DNA from 2 places in the Janibacter cremeus genome. Region 1 is predicted to be linked to the other one. Evidence: predicted binding sites of a transcription regulator. Region 1 holds the regulator's gene; the other holds the start of a gene.
The links. The regulator Rex, encoded in region 1, represses fermentation and respiration genes when NADH is low (regulators of the CRP and FNR family bind a similar motif). The targets are predictions, from matches to a motif close to CTTGTGAANNNNTTCACAAG.
Positions count from the first base shown of each region.

Region 2: the regulator Rex is predicted to act here: its motif matches at 3,176-3,195, upstream of O9K63_RS14945 (geranylgeranyl reductase family protein).

Region 1 is NZ_CP115184.1:1,868,873-1,875,064, reverse strand. Features, by position in the region: gene O9K63_RS08750 (30S ribosomal protein bS22) at 164-262, shown strand; gene O9K63_RS08745 (NAD-dependent epimerase/dehydratase family protein) at 445-1,497, shown strand; gene O9K63_RS08740 (lysophospholipid acyltransferase family protein) at 1,497-2,954, shown strand; gene O9K63_RS08735 (glutaredoxin family protein) at 2,963-3,208, shown strand; gene O9K63_RS08730 (redox-sensing transcriptional repressor Rex) at 3,349-4,032, shown strand; gene O9K63_RS08725 (glutamyl-tRNA reductase) at 4,029-5,303, shown strand; gene hemC (hydroxymethylbilane synthase) at 5,300-6,192, shown strand, end outside.
Region 2 is NZ_CP115184.1:3,121,203-3,127,394, forward strand. Features, by position in the region: gene menD (2-succinyl-5-enolpyruvyl-6-hydroxy-3-cyclohexene-1-carboxylic-acid synthase) at 1-1,061, shown strand, start outside; gene O9K63_RS14935 (isochorismate synthase) at 1,078-2,379, opposite strand; gene O9K63_RS14940 (demethylmenaquinone methyltransferase) at 2,420-3,112, shown strand; gene O9K63_RS14945 (geranylgeranyl reductase family protein) at 3,214-4,524, shown strand; gene O9K63_RS14950 (NADH-quinone oxidoreductase subunit A) at 4,606-4,968, shown strand; gene O9K63_RS14955 (NuoB/complex I 20 kDa subunit family protein) at 4,987-5,574, shown strand; gene O9K63_RS14960 (NADH-quinone oxidoreductase subunit C) at 5,571-6,192, shown strand, end outside.

The DNA.
Region 1 (6,192 bases):
CCTGTCGGCTGTCCGCGGCCGGGCGGATCCCGCACGCGGGTACGAGCCACCGCTCGCGAGGCGTTAGACTTCCCGCCTGACTCGCATTCGGTGGGGCCTGCCGCAGGGCCGGCATCGCTCGAGCCGTCACCGAAGTCCCGAAGACGACACGAAGGAAGACCGCATGGGTTCTGTCATCAAGAAGCGACGCAAGCGCATGGCGAAGAAGAAGCACCGCAAGCTGCTGCGCAAGACGCGCCACCAGCGTCGCAACAAGAAGTGACCCAGCGCGAGGGGGGCCGCACCGGAGACCGGTGCGGCCCCCTTCGCCGTCCCCGGACCCGGTCCCGCCCCGGGTGCGGGTGATCCCCATCTCCATGGGGCCGTTCCCGGCGCCACGAGTGCGCACTGCTCGTTAGGCTGCGGACAATGCGGCTTCCCGCCGCTGCCGACAGGAGGTGTTCCGTGCCCAGGACCGTGCTCGTGGTGGGTGTCTCCCGCCACCTCGGTGGTGCCTTTGCCCGGCGCCTCAGCCGCGACGAGAGCGTCGAGCGCATCATCGGCGTCGATGTCGTCCCCCCGCGGCACGGCATCGGACGCGCCGAGTTCATGCGCGCGGACATCCGCAGCCCCCTGGTCAGCAGGATCATCTCCGGCAACGACGTCGACACGGTCGTGCACATGGGCGTCATCGCGACTCCCCGCGCCGGCGGCGGACGCTCGACGCAGAAGGAGATCAACGTCATCGGCACGATGCAGCTGCTCGCTGCGTGCCAGCGCGCCGAGTCGGTGACCAAGCTCGTCGTGAAGTCGACGGCGGGCGTCTACGGCTCCAGCCCGCGCGACCCCGCGATGTTCACCGAGGACATGTCGGCGAAGAAGATGCCCGGCTCCGGGTGGGCCCGCGACAGCGTCGAGGTCGAGGGCTACGTCCGCGGTCTCTCCCGGCGGCGCACGGACATGGAGATCACGACGCTGCGCTTCGCCAACGTCATCGGTCCGCGGATCCGCACCGCCTTCACCGACCACTTCTCGCTGCCGGTCATCCCGATCCCCTTCGGCTACGACGCGCGGCTGCAGTTCGTGCACGAGGACGACTGCGTCGCAGCGATGACCCATGCCGTGCACGCACCCGGGCTCGGCCCGGTCAACGTCGCCGGTGACGGGATCATCACCGCCTGCCAGGCCGCCAACATCGCCGGTCGCCCCTACGTGCTCGTGCCGCGGATGACCACCGGGGCGATCGCCGACCTGGCCAAGCGCTTCGGTCTGGTGGACATCGGCTCCGACCAGCTGGACATGATGACCTTCGGCCGCGGGCTGGACACCACCAGGATGCGCGAGGACCTCGGCTTCGAGCCGGTGTACTCCACGCGTGCCGCCTACGAGGACTTTGCCCGGGCGACGAAGGGCCGGGTCATGGACCGCCTGCCCTTCGCCCAGCCCGGATGGACTGCCGTGCAGGCGGCCGAGGCCGCGATGCGCGCGGTGACGCCCACCAGCGAGAGCGAGAAGTGATGGCCGACAGCACCCGACGGTCGACCGCGAAGAAGACGACGTCGTCCGCCCCCGCCGGGAAGTCCGCGAAGAAGGCCGCCGGTACGAGGACGGCTCGCACGTCGCCGACCAAGGCCGCACCCGCGAAGAAGGCCGCCGCGAAGAAGACGTCCTCGACGAAGAAGAAGACGACGTCGCGACCGAGCGCCGTCGCCGCAGCGGCCGACCGCGCCGGTGGCGAGCGTGCCCGCCGGCGCAGCACGCCCCTGATCGGCGCCTCGTCGCCCACCGACACCCCACCCACGGCCGGGGCGAATGGGGCGAAGCTCGCCTCCCGCAAGCCCGCGCTGCGCGTCGTGTCCGGTCCCGACGGGTCCCCGCCCGCGGCCCAACGCTCGTCGACGTCCGGCTCCACGGGCCGGCGCAAGCCCCCGGCCCGTCGCTCCACCTCGACCGCCGCACGGCCCGTGTCCGCGGCACCGACGCCGTCCGCCGGCGCGCGCGACCGCGGCACCGGCGGGACGCCGGACGCCGGCCAGGCCATCGTGCCGGGGCTGGCCGAGCTGCTCTCCGTGCTGCTGTCGGCGGGTCAGCTGACCTCCCGGACCATCGGGCAGGCCGCGGGTGCGGCAGCGGGGCAGGAGTGGGAGCGGCGCTTCGCCGACACGATCGAGTTCCTGCAGCGCCGGGTGCGCGGTGACTACGACGTCGACGACTTCGGCTACGACGAGGACTTCACGACCCACACGGTCTTCCCGGTCCTGCGGTTGCTGAAGGACAAGTGGTTCCGCGTGGAGGTGCGCGGGATCGAGAACATCCCGGACGAGGGCGGTGCGCTGCTCGTCTCCAACCACTCGGGCACGGTCGCGCTCGACTCGGTGATCACCCAGCTCGCGATCCATGACGCCCACCCGCGTGCCCGCTCCCTGCGGATGCTCGGTGCGGACCTGGTCTTCCAGCTGCCCGTCGTCGGGGACTTCGCCCGCAAGACCGGCGCGACCCTCGCCTCCAACGCCGACGCCGAGCGGCTGCTGCGTGGCGGCGAGCTCGTGGGCGTGTGGCCCGAGGGGTTCAAGGGCGTCGGCAAGCCCTTCCGGGAGCGGTACAAGCTGCAGCGCTTCGGCCGGGGCGGCTTCGTCTCCGCGGCGATCCGCTCGGAGGTGCCGATCATCCCGTGCTCGGTCGTCGGTGCCGAGGAGGTCTACCCGATGATCGGCAACATGAAGACGGTGGCGCGCCTCCTCGGGGCGCCGTACGCGCCGATCACCCCGTTCTTCCCCCTGCTCGGTCCGCTGGGGCTGGTCCCCCTCCCGAGCAAGTGGATCATCGAGTTCGGCGAGCCCGTCGACACCGCCTCGCTGGGGCCGGCCGCGGCCGACGACCCGATGCTCGTCTTCGAGCTGACCGACCAGGTGCGCGAGACGATCCAGCAGACGCTCTACTCCGTCCTGGTCACCCGCCGCTCCGTCTTCTTCTAGGAGGATCCGTGCCACTCCCAACGTCTCGCGTGGTGATGATCGGCAAGCCCGGCTGCCATCTGTGCGAGGAGGCCCGCTCGGTCATCGAGCGGGTCGTCGCGGAGACCGGCGACTCCTTCGAGGAGGTCACTCTCGACTCCGACCCGGCCTTCGCCCGGTACGCCGAGGAGATCCCGGTGACCTTCGTCGACGGGCGCCAGCACGACTACTGGCGCGTGGACGAAGGGCGGTTGCGCGCTGCTCTCGGGCGCTGAGTCACCCTCGCCCGGCGCGCTCCGACGCGGTCCGGCGGGTGGGCCGTGACTTTGTGCATTTGTTCACAAGAGCGTAATCTCGAGATGTTCGGTTCTTCGGCGCCGCCCGCCGGAGACCGTGGAGAGGAGCCGTGCCCAACGTGTCCGTCGACCAGGCCGCCAAGCGGGACATCCCCGATGCGACGGTGGCGCGGCTCCCGGGCTATCTGCGCGCACTGGGTCAGCTCGCCGCCGTCGACGTGCTCTCCGTCTCCTCGGAGGAGCTCGCCCACAGCGCGGGTGTCAGCTCGGCCAAGCTGCGCAAGGACCTCAGCCACCTGGGCTCCTACGGGGTGCGCGGCGTGGGCTACGACGTGGCCCACCTGAGCTACCAGATCTCCCGGGCGCTGGGCCTGACCCACGACTGGCCCGTGGTCATCGTGGGCATGGGCAACCTCGGTCGCGCCCTGGCCTCCTACGGCGGCTTCGCGACCAAGGGTTTCCAGGTCGTGGCGTTGCTCGACCGGGACCCCGCCGTGGTCGGCCACAAGGTCGACGACCTCGTCATCCAGCCCATGGCCGCGCTCGAGGCGCTCGTGACACCGGGGGAGGCGTGCATCGGCGTCATCGCCACCCCCGCCGCGTCCGCCCAGCAGGTCGCCGACCTGCTCGTGGCGGCCGGGGCCAGCTCCATCCTCAACTTCGCCGCCACCGCGATCCGGGTCCCCGAAGGGGTGCACATGCGCAAGGTCGATCTCTCCACCGAGCTGCAGATCCTGGCCTTCCACGAGCAACAACGCGTCGGCATCGATTCCGACGAGCTGTTGGAGGGAGCTGGTCGATGAGTCTGCTCAGCTTCGGCTTCAACCACCGCCGCACGCCCATCTCCGTCCTCGAGCGGGCCGCCCTGGACGAGTCCAGCCGCCAGGCCATCGTCGCCACGGCACAGGCCAGCCCGGACATCTCCGAGCTCCTCGTCATCGCCACGTGCAACCGCACCGAGGTCTACGCCGAGGTCTCGGCCTTCCACGGCGCGGTCGCCGACCTCACCGACGCCCTGACGTCGAGCACCTCGATCACCCACGAGGACCTCAAGGAGCACCTCGACCTGCACTACGGCGATGCCGCCGTCGCGCACGTCTTCAACGTCGCCGCGGGGCTGGACTCGATGGCGGTCGGGGAGTCCCAGATCCTCGGCCAGCTGCGCGATGCCCTCGCCCGGGCCCAGGCCGACGGGCACGTGGGCACCCACCTGAACTCCCTCGTCCAGCAGGCACTGCGCACCGGCAAGCAGGTGCACTCGGAGACCGGTCTCGACGAGGTCTCCCGCTCGTTGGTGACCGCGGGGCTGGACTCCGCGGAGCAGCACGTCGGCCGGCTGGCCGACGCCCACGTCCTCGTCATCGGCGCCGGGTCCATGAGTGCGCTGGCGGCGACGACCGCGGTGCGCCGCGGGGTCGCCCGCCTCACCGTCGTCAACCGCACGCACGAGCGCGGCGTCGCCCTGGCGGAGCGGCTCGGGGGCAGCGCCCGGCCCACCGACGAGCTCGGTGACGCCCTCGCGGACGCCGACGTCGTCATCTCCTGCACCGGCTCGACCGGGGTGGCGATCTCCCTCGCCGACGTCGCCGACGCGCAGATCGCGCGCTCCGGCCGCCGGCAGGCCTTCGTCGACCTGGCCCTGCCCCACGACATCGCCCGCGAGGTCGCGGACCTGAGCGAGGTCACGCTCCTCGGTCTCGGTGAGCTCGGCGAGATGCTCGGTGCCGATGGGGCGATGCCGGAGGTCGCGCAGGCCCGCTCCATCGTTGGCGATGCGGTGACCCGTCATCTCGGGGCCAGGGCCGCGAGCATCGCCGCGCCCACCGTGCGCGCCCTGCGCGAGGCGGCGCAGCAGGTCGTCGAGTCCGAGCTGGCCCGGATGGACCAGCGCGTCCCGGACATGTCGGCCGCCGAGCGCGAGGAGGTCGGCCGGGCCGTGCACCGCATCGTGGACAAGCTGCTGCACCAGCCGACCGTGCGGGCCAAGGAGCTCGCCGTCGACGGGCGTCTCGGTGAGTACGAGGACGCCCTGCGCCAGCTGTTCGACCTGCATGCGGAAGGAGGTGCCCTGTGACCACGCTCCGTCTCGGGACCCGTCGCTCGAAGCTCGCCATGACCCAGTCCGGGCACGTCGCCGACGCACTGCGGGCCGAGGGCCACGACGTCGAGATCGTCGAGATCGTCACCGAGGGCGACACCAGTCGCGCCTCGCTGGCCAGCATGGGCGGCCACGGCGTCTTCGCCAGCGCCCTGCGCGAGGCCCTCCTCGCCGGCGAGATCGACATCGCCGTGCACTCGCTCAAGGACCTGCCGACCAGGCCCGAGCCCGGTCTGGTCGTCGCGGCCATCCCGACCCGGGTCGACCCCCGCGACGCCCTGTGCGCCCGCGACGGACTGACCCTCGGCGAGCTCGGCGAGGGAGCGGTCATCGGGACCGGCTCCCCCCGCCGCCGCGCCCAGCTGGCCTGCCTCGGCCGGGGATTCGAGTTCCGCGACATCCGCGGCAACCTCGGTACCCGGCTCGACATGGTCGGCTCCGGCGAGGACCAGCTCGACGCGGTCATCTTGGCCCACGCCGGCCTGACGCGATCGGGTCTGCAGGACCGTGTCACCGAGGTGCTCGAGCCGATCCAGATGATCTGCGCCCCCGGTCAGGGAGCCCTGGCCGTCGAGTGCCGTGAGGAGGACGAGCAGGCGCGCGCCGCCCTTCGCCCGATCGACGACGCCGACGCCCGGGCAGCCACCACCGCCGAGCGCGGTGTCCTGGCCGAGCTCGGGGCCGGCTGCGCCGCACCCGTCGGCGCACTCGCCGAGGTCGTCGAGGACATCGACGGCCCGATCATCTCCCTGCGAGCCGTCGTCGCTGCGACGGACGGCTCCGGGGAGCTGCGCCGGTCCATCACCGGCCCCATCGGGGAGGCGGAGGACCTCGGTCGCCGTCTCGCCCGGACCCTTGTCGCCGA
Region 2 (6,192 bases), 1.3 Mb from region 1:
TCATCGGCGAGCTCCCGGGCGCCGAGCACCGCGCCGCCGCGCTGGACTGGGCGGCCCGCCACGGCGCGCCGGTCATCGCCGAGCCGGGGCCGGGGACGCACGACCTGGTCCTCCCGCACGGTGCGCAGCTCCTTGCCGCCACCGGGTGGGTCGACGCCCACCTGCCCGCCCGTCTCCTCGTCATCGGCCGGCCGACCCTCGGGCGCGCGATCCCGGCCCTCACCCGTCGTCCCGGCGTGCGTGTCGAGGTCGTGACGCCGGGGGAGCCCGGGGCCGCCGGCTGGGCCGATGCCACGCACTCGGCCGCAGCGGTCCACCCCTTCGCCGCGCTCATCGGTGACGACGACGACCGGGGGGCGGCCCCCCTTCGCGCGGGCGGGGGGACCCGCGCACCAAGGGGCACGGCCTTCGCCCGGACGTGGCTGGAGGCCGCCGACCGGGTGGCCGACGCCCTGGACGGTGCCGGTGACCTCGACGGGCCCACGACCGCCCGGACGCTGCACGACGCGGTGCCGGGGGAGAGCCTGGTGCTCCTCGGCAGCAGCAGCGTCGCCCGGGACCTGCACCTCGGGGTGGCACGGCCGCGGGCCGACGTGCGCCCCGTGACCAGCCGTGGGCTGGCCGGTATCGACGGCTGCGTCTCGACGGCGGTCGGGCTGGCGCTGGCCCGCACCGACCCGACCTACGCGCTGCTCGGGGACCTGACCTTCCTCCACGACGCCAACGGACTGCTCATCGGTCCCGACGAGCCGGTGCCGGACCTGACGATCGTCGTCGTCGACGACGACGGGGGCAGCATCTTCGACACCCTCGAGTACGGGGCGGACGAGCACGCCGGGCCGATGCGCCGGCTCTTCACCACGCCGACCGGCGCGGACATCGAGGCCCTCTGCGCCGCTCACGGCGTGCCCGCCACGACCGCCCGGACCCCCGAGGACCTCGCCCGCCTGGTCGAGACCCCCGCCACGGGTGTCCGCGTGGTCCGGGTCCCGATCGCCGCCGGCTCCCGCCGCGCCGCAGGGGAGCGGACCCGGGCGGCCGTCGTCGCGGCCCTGGGCTGACCCGGGCCCTCGGGCGTCAGCCGCCCAGGGCGGTGCGCATCGGCAGCAGCTTGGCCACCGACTCCGCGACCTCGTCCTCGGCGCGGGAGCCGGCGACGATGCCGCAGCCGGCGTAGAGGCGAAGGGAGTTGGGCGCGTCGTAGGAGCCGCACCGCAGCGCGATGCCCCACTCGCCGTCACCGGAGGCGTCCATCCAGCCGACCGGCCCGGCGTACCGGCCGCGGTCCATGTGCTCCAGCTCCGCGATGACGCGGTCGGCGTCCGCCGTCGGGGTCCCGCACACCGCCGCGCTCGGGTGCAGCGAGGCGGCCAGGGCCAGCGAGGTGGAGCTGTCGTCGACGACCCCCGCGACGTCCGTCGCCAGGTGCATCACGTTGTTCAGGTGCAGGACGAAGGGGGACTCCGGCACGTTGATCGAGGAGGTGTGGTCGGTCAGCGCGTCCGCGACCGAGCGCACGGCGTACTCGTGCTCCTCGAGGTCCTTGCTGCTGCGGGCCAGGGAGCCGGCGAGTGCCAGGTCGTGGCTGTCGTCACCGGTGCGGCGGATCGTGCCGGCGAGCACGCGGGAGGTCACGAGGCCGCGCTCGAGGCGGACAAGCATCTCGGGGGTGGCGCCCACCAGCCCGTCCACGGCGAAGACCCAGGTGGTGTCGTAGTCCTCGGCCAGGCGCGTGAGCAGCCAGCGGGGGTCGATGCGCTCGTCCGCGGTCGCCTGCACGGAGCGCGCGAGGACGACCTTGTCCAGGTCGCCGGCGTTGATCCGGGAGACCGCCTCCTCGACGGCGGCGGCCCACCGCTCCTTGGTCAGGTCGCTGTCGGTGAAGGCGACCGCCCCGGGGTCCACGGGGGCGGGCTGGGGCTCGAGCGGCTCGTCGGCCGTCGGGACCGCGGCGGCGGTCGTGGTCGTCGTCACCCAGGCCCGGTCACCGCGGCGGCCGACGACGACCTCGGGGACGACGAGCACGGACTCGGTGCCGGAGTGCGACGAGTAGGCCATCGACCCGAAGGCGATGGGCCCGGTGCCGGGCTCGTCCACGTCGTCGCGCACGATGGCCTCGGCGGTCACCGTGCGCCACCACTCCTGCGCCCGGACGAAGCGGTCCGACCCGCGCGAGCGGAAGGTCGCGACCGTGCCCCACCCGACCAGGCCTTCTCCCTTGCGCACCCACGAGACGATGTCGCCCGCGTCCGCCGGCTCCGGCAGCAGCCTCAGCAGGTCGCCGACCTGAGCCGCGGGGACGGAGATGGTGCGTACGACCAGGGCGGGTCGGGAGTGGCCGAGCGGCCCCGGGACGTCGTCGGGTGATGGAGATGTCATGGCCGCAACAGCCTACGACCGCGGGTGCGAGGATGTGCACATGAGCCGCGCCACCCTCCAGAAGGACCCCAAGGCCGTCGCCGCGATGTTCGACGAGACCGCAGCGAAGTACGACCTGATGAACGACGTGATGTCCCTGGGCCAGACCCGCCTGTGGCGGCGGGCCGTCCTGCAGTCGCTGGAGCCGCGGCCCGGCCAGCGCATCCTCGACATCGCCGCGGGCACGGGGACCTCGTCGGTGCCGCTGCGCAAGGCGGGCGCGGACGTCGTCTCGGCCGACTTCTCGCTCGGGATGCTCCACCAGGGCCAGCGCCAGTACCCCGACCTGGACTTCTCCGCCGCGGATGCGACGCGGCTGCCATTCGCGGACGAGTCCTTCGACACGGTCACCATGTCCTTCGGCTTCCGCAACGTCGTCGACCGCGGCGCGGCGCTCGCGGAGTTCCTGCGCGTGACCAAGCCGGGTGGCCGGCTGCTCATCTGCGAGTTCAGCCAGCCGGTCAACAAGGCCTTGCGCACGGTCTACTCCGAGTACCTCATGGCCGCCTTCCCGCCGGTGGCCCGCACGCTCAGCTCCAACCCCGACTCCTACGTCTACCTCGCCGAGTCGATCCAGGCCTGGCCCGCCCAGCGCGAGCTCGCCACGACGATCTCCGCGGCCGGATGGGCCGACGTGCAGTGGCGCAACCTGACCGGCGGCATCGTCGCCCTCCACCGCGCGACCAAGAGGTAACGGGCCCGGAGGTTAGGTCTACCTGTGTCGTTCGCCTCGACATGGAGAGGTAGGCTTCCCGCGATCGTGAAATCCTTCACAAGCCCTCGAGGAACCCATTCGTGACCAGTGCACTGCCTGCGGCCGGTGATGGCCGCACCGCCGACGTCATCGTCGTCGGGGCCGGCCCCGGTGGCTCCGCGACGGCGGCATGGTTGGCGAAGGCCGGCAAGGACGTCGTCCTGCTGGAGAAGTCCGTCTTCCCCCGGGACAAGATCTGCGGCGACGGCCTGACCCCCCGCGCCGTCCGCCAGCTGATCAACCTCGGACTGCCCATGTCGGAGACCGACGGGTGGGCCCACAACAAGGGCCTGCGGATCATCGGCGGCGGCATGACCCTCCAGCTCGACTGGCCGGACGTCGCCTCCTTCCCGGGGCACGGCATGGTGCGTGCCCGAGCCGACCTCGACGAGGTGCTCGCCCGCCACGCCGCCGCCAGCGGCGCCACCCTCCTCGAGGGCCGCAACGTCGCCGAGCCGATCCTCGACGAGCAGGACCGCATCATCGGCGTCACCGCCAAGGTCGTCGACCAGCGCGGCCGCGCCACCGGCGAGCGCGAGACGTACTACGCCCCGGTCGTCGTCGCCGCGGACGGCGTCTCCTCACGGCTGTCCGTGAAGATGGGCCGCGAGAAGCGCGAGGATCGGCCGATGGCCGTCGCCGTGCGCGCCTACTACGAGACCCCCCGCCACGACGACGAGTACCTCGAGAGCCACCTCGAGCTGTGGTCGACGACGCCGAAGGGGGAGAAGATCCTCATGCCGGGGTACGGCTGGCTGTTCGGCCTCGGCGACGGTCGCAGCAACGTCGGTCTGGGCGTGCTCAACACCTCGGAGGCCTTCGGCCGCACCGACTACAAGGACGTCATGCGCCGTTGGGTCGAGACGATGCCGCCCGAGTGGGGCATCAACGCCGACACGATGAGCGGGGAGATCACCGCTGCCGCGCTGCCGATGGCCTTCAACCGCCAGCCGCTCTACGACCGTGGCCTGATGCTCGTCGGCGACTCCGGCGGCATGGTCAACCCCTTCAACGGCGAGGGCATCGACTACGCGCTCGAGGCCGGCCACGCGGCCGCGGAGACCATCCTCCAGGCCCTCGCCCGCCCGACCGCGGCCGACCGCGAGCGGGTCCTGCAGTCCTACGTCACCCGGATGAAGGACATGCACGGCGGCTACTTCCGGCTCGGTGCGCAGTTCGCCAAGATCATCGGCAAGCCCGAGATCATGCGCCTGGCGACGAAGTACGGGTTGCCCCGGGAGACGCTGATGAAGTTCATGCTCAAGCTCATGGCCAACCTGCCCGAGGAGAAGGGCGGCGGGGTCGACGACCGGCTCGTGCGCCTCCTGACCAGGATGGCCCCCAATGCCTGAGGGCACTGCAGGCAGGGCAAACACCTGCCCTAGGATCGTCAGTGGCGTGCATCACATGAGAGAAAGCGAGGCCGTGCAGCGATGAACCCCTACATCCCGCTGCTGATCCTCTTCGCGCTCGGCCTCGGCTTCGCGCTCGTCTCGGTCGGCACGAGCCTGGTCGTCGGACCTGCTCGCTACAACGCCGCCAAGGCACAGGCCTACGAGTGCGGCATCCAGCCCACTCCGCAGGCCGCTGAGGGTGGCAAGTTCCCGGTCAAGTACTACCTGACCGCAATGCTGTTCATCATCTTCGACATCGAGGCCCTGTTCCTCTACCCCTTCGCCGTCGCCTTCGACGAGCTCGGGGCCTTCACCCTCGGTGCCGTGGTGCTCTTCCTGTTCAACGCGTTCTTCATCGCCGACGCCTACGTCTGGCGTCGCGGCGGGTTCGAGTGGGACTGACGAGGACGGAGACGAAAAATGGGACTTGAGGAGAAGCTGCCTTCGGGCATCGCACTCACGACGGTGGAGAAGCTCGCCGGCTACATGCGCAAGTCGTCGATGTGGCCCGCCACCTTCGGCCTGGCGTGCTGCGCCATCGAGATGATGGCCGTGGGCACCCCGCACTACGACCTGGCCCGCTTCGGCATGGAGCGCTTCGCGGCGACCCCCCGGCAGGCGGACCTGATGATCGTCGCCGGTCGGGTGAGCAACAAGATGGCCCCGGTCGTGCGCCAGGTCTACGACCAGATGGCCAACCCCAAGTGGGTCATCTCGATGGGCGTCTGCGCCAGCTCCGGTGGCATGTTCAACAACTACGCGATCGTCCAGGGCGTCGACCACATCATCCCGGTCGACATCTACCTGCCCGGGTGTCCGCCGCGGCCGGAGATGCTGCTCAACTCGATCCTCACCCTCCACGAGCAGATCCAGAGCACTCCGCTGGGCGTCAACCGTGAGGCAGCGGCCCGTGCCGCCGAGAAGGCTGCCCTCGGCGCGGTCCCGACCGAGCTGCAGGCCCCGACCCACGACCACGAGTCCCTCCTCGGAAGGAACCTGCTGGCATGAGCGAGGAGAACGCCTCCCCGGATGAGCCGGGCAAGGACGTCGAGGCCCCGCAGCCCAAGGGCGTCCGGCCGGAGGGCAAGGGACTCGGCGGCAATGCGCACGAGGACTACCCCTCGACCGAGGGCCTCACCGGCGACCAGCGCCCGGTCGAGTACACCAACGTCGGCGGTACGCCCGAGGTGGGCGACGTCGACCCGGACCACACGCCGGTCGTCCGGGGCCAGCGGGTCGGCATGTTCGGCGCGCGCCAGGGCCAGGACACCTCCGGCTACGGGGGCCTGCAGGCCCCGATCGCCTTCCCGGGAGCGGCCACGCGGCCCTACGGCCGCTGGTACGACGCCGCTGTCGACACCCTCGCCGAGGCCACCGGTTCCGACCTCGTGCGCAAGGTCGTCGTCCACGCCGACGAGCTGACCCTCCACGTCGCCCGCGAGGACCTCGTGCCCGTGATGCGCGCCCTGCGCGACCAGCCCGACCTGCGGTTCGAGATGTGTGTCTCCGTCTCCGGGGTCCACTTCCTGCAGGACTCGGGTCGCGAGCTGCACGTGGTCTACCACATGCTCTCGATCACCCACGGCGGCCGACGGCTGCGCGTCGAGGTGACCGCTCCGGACGCCG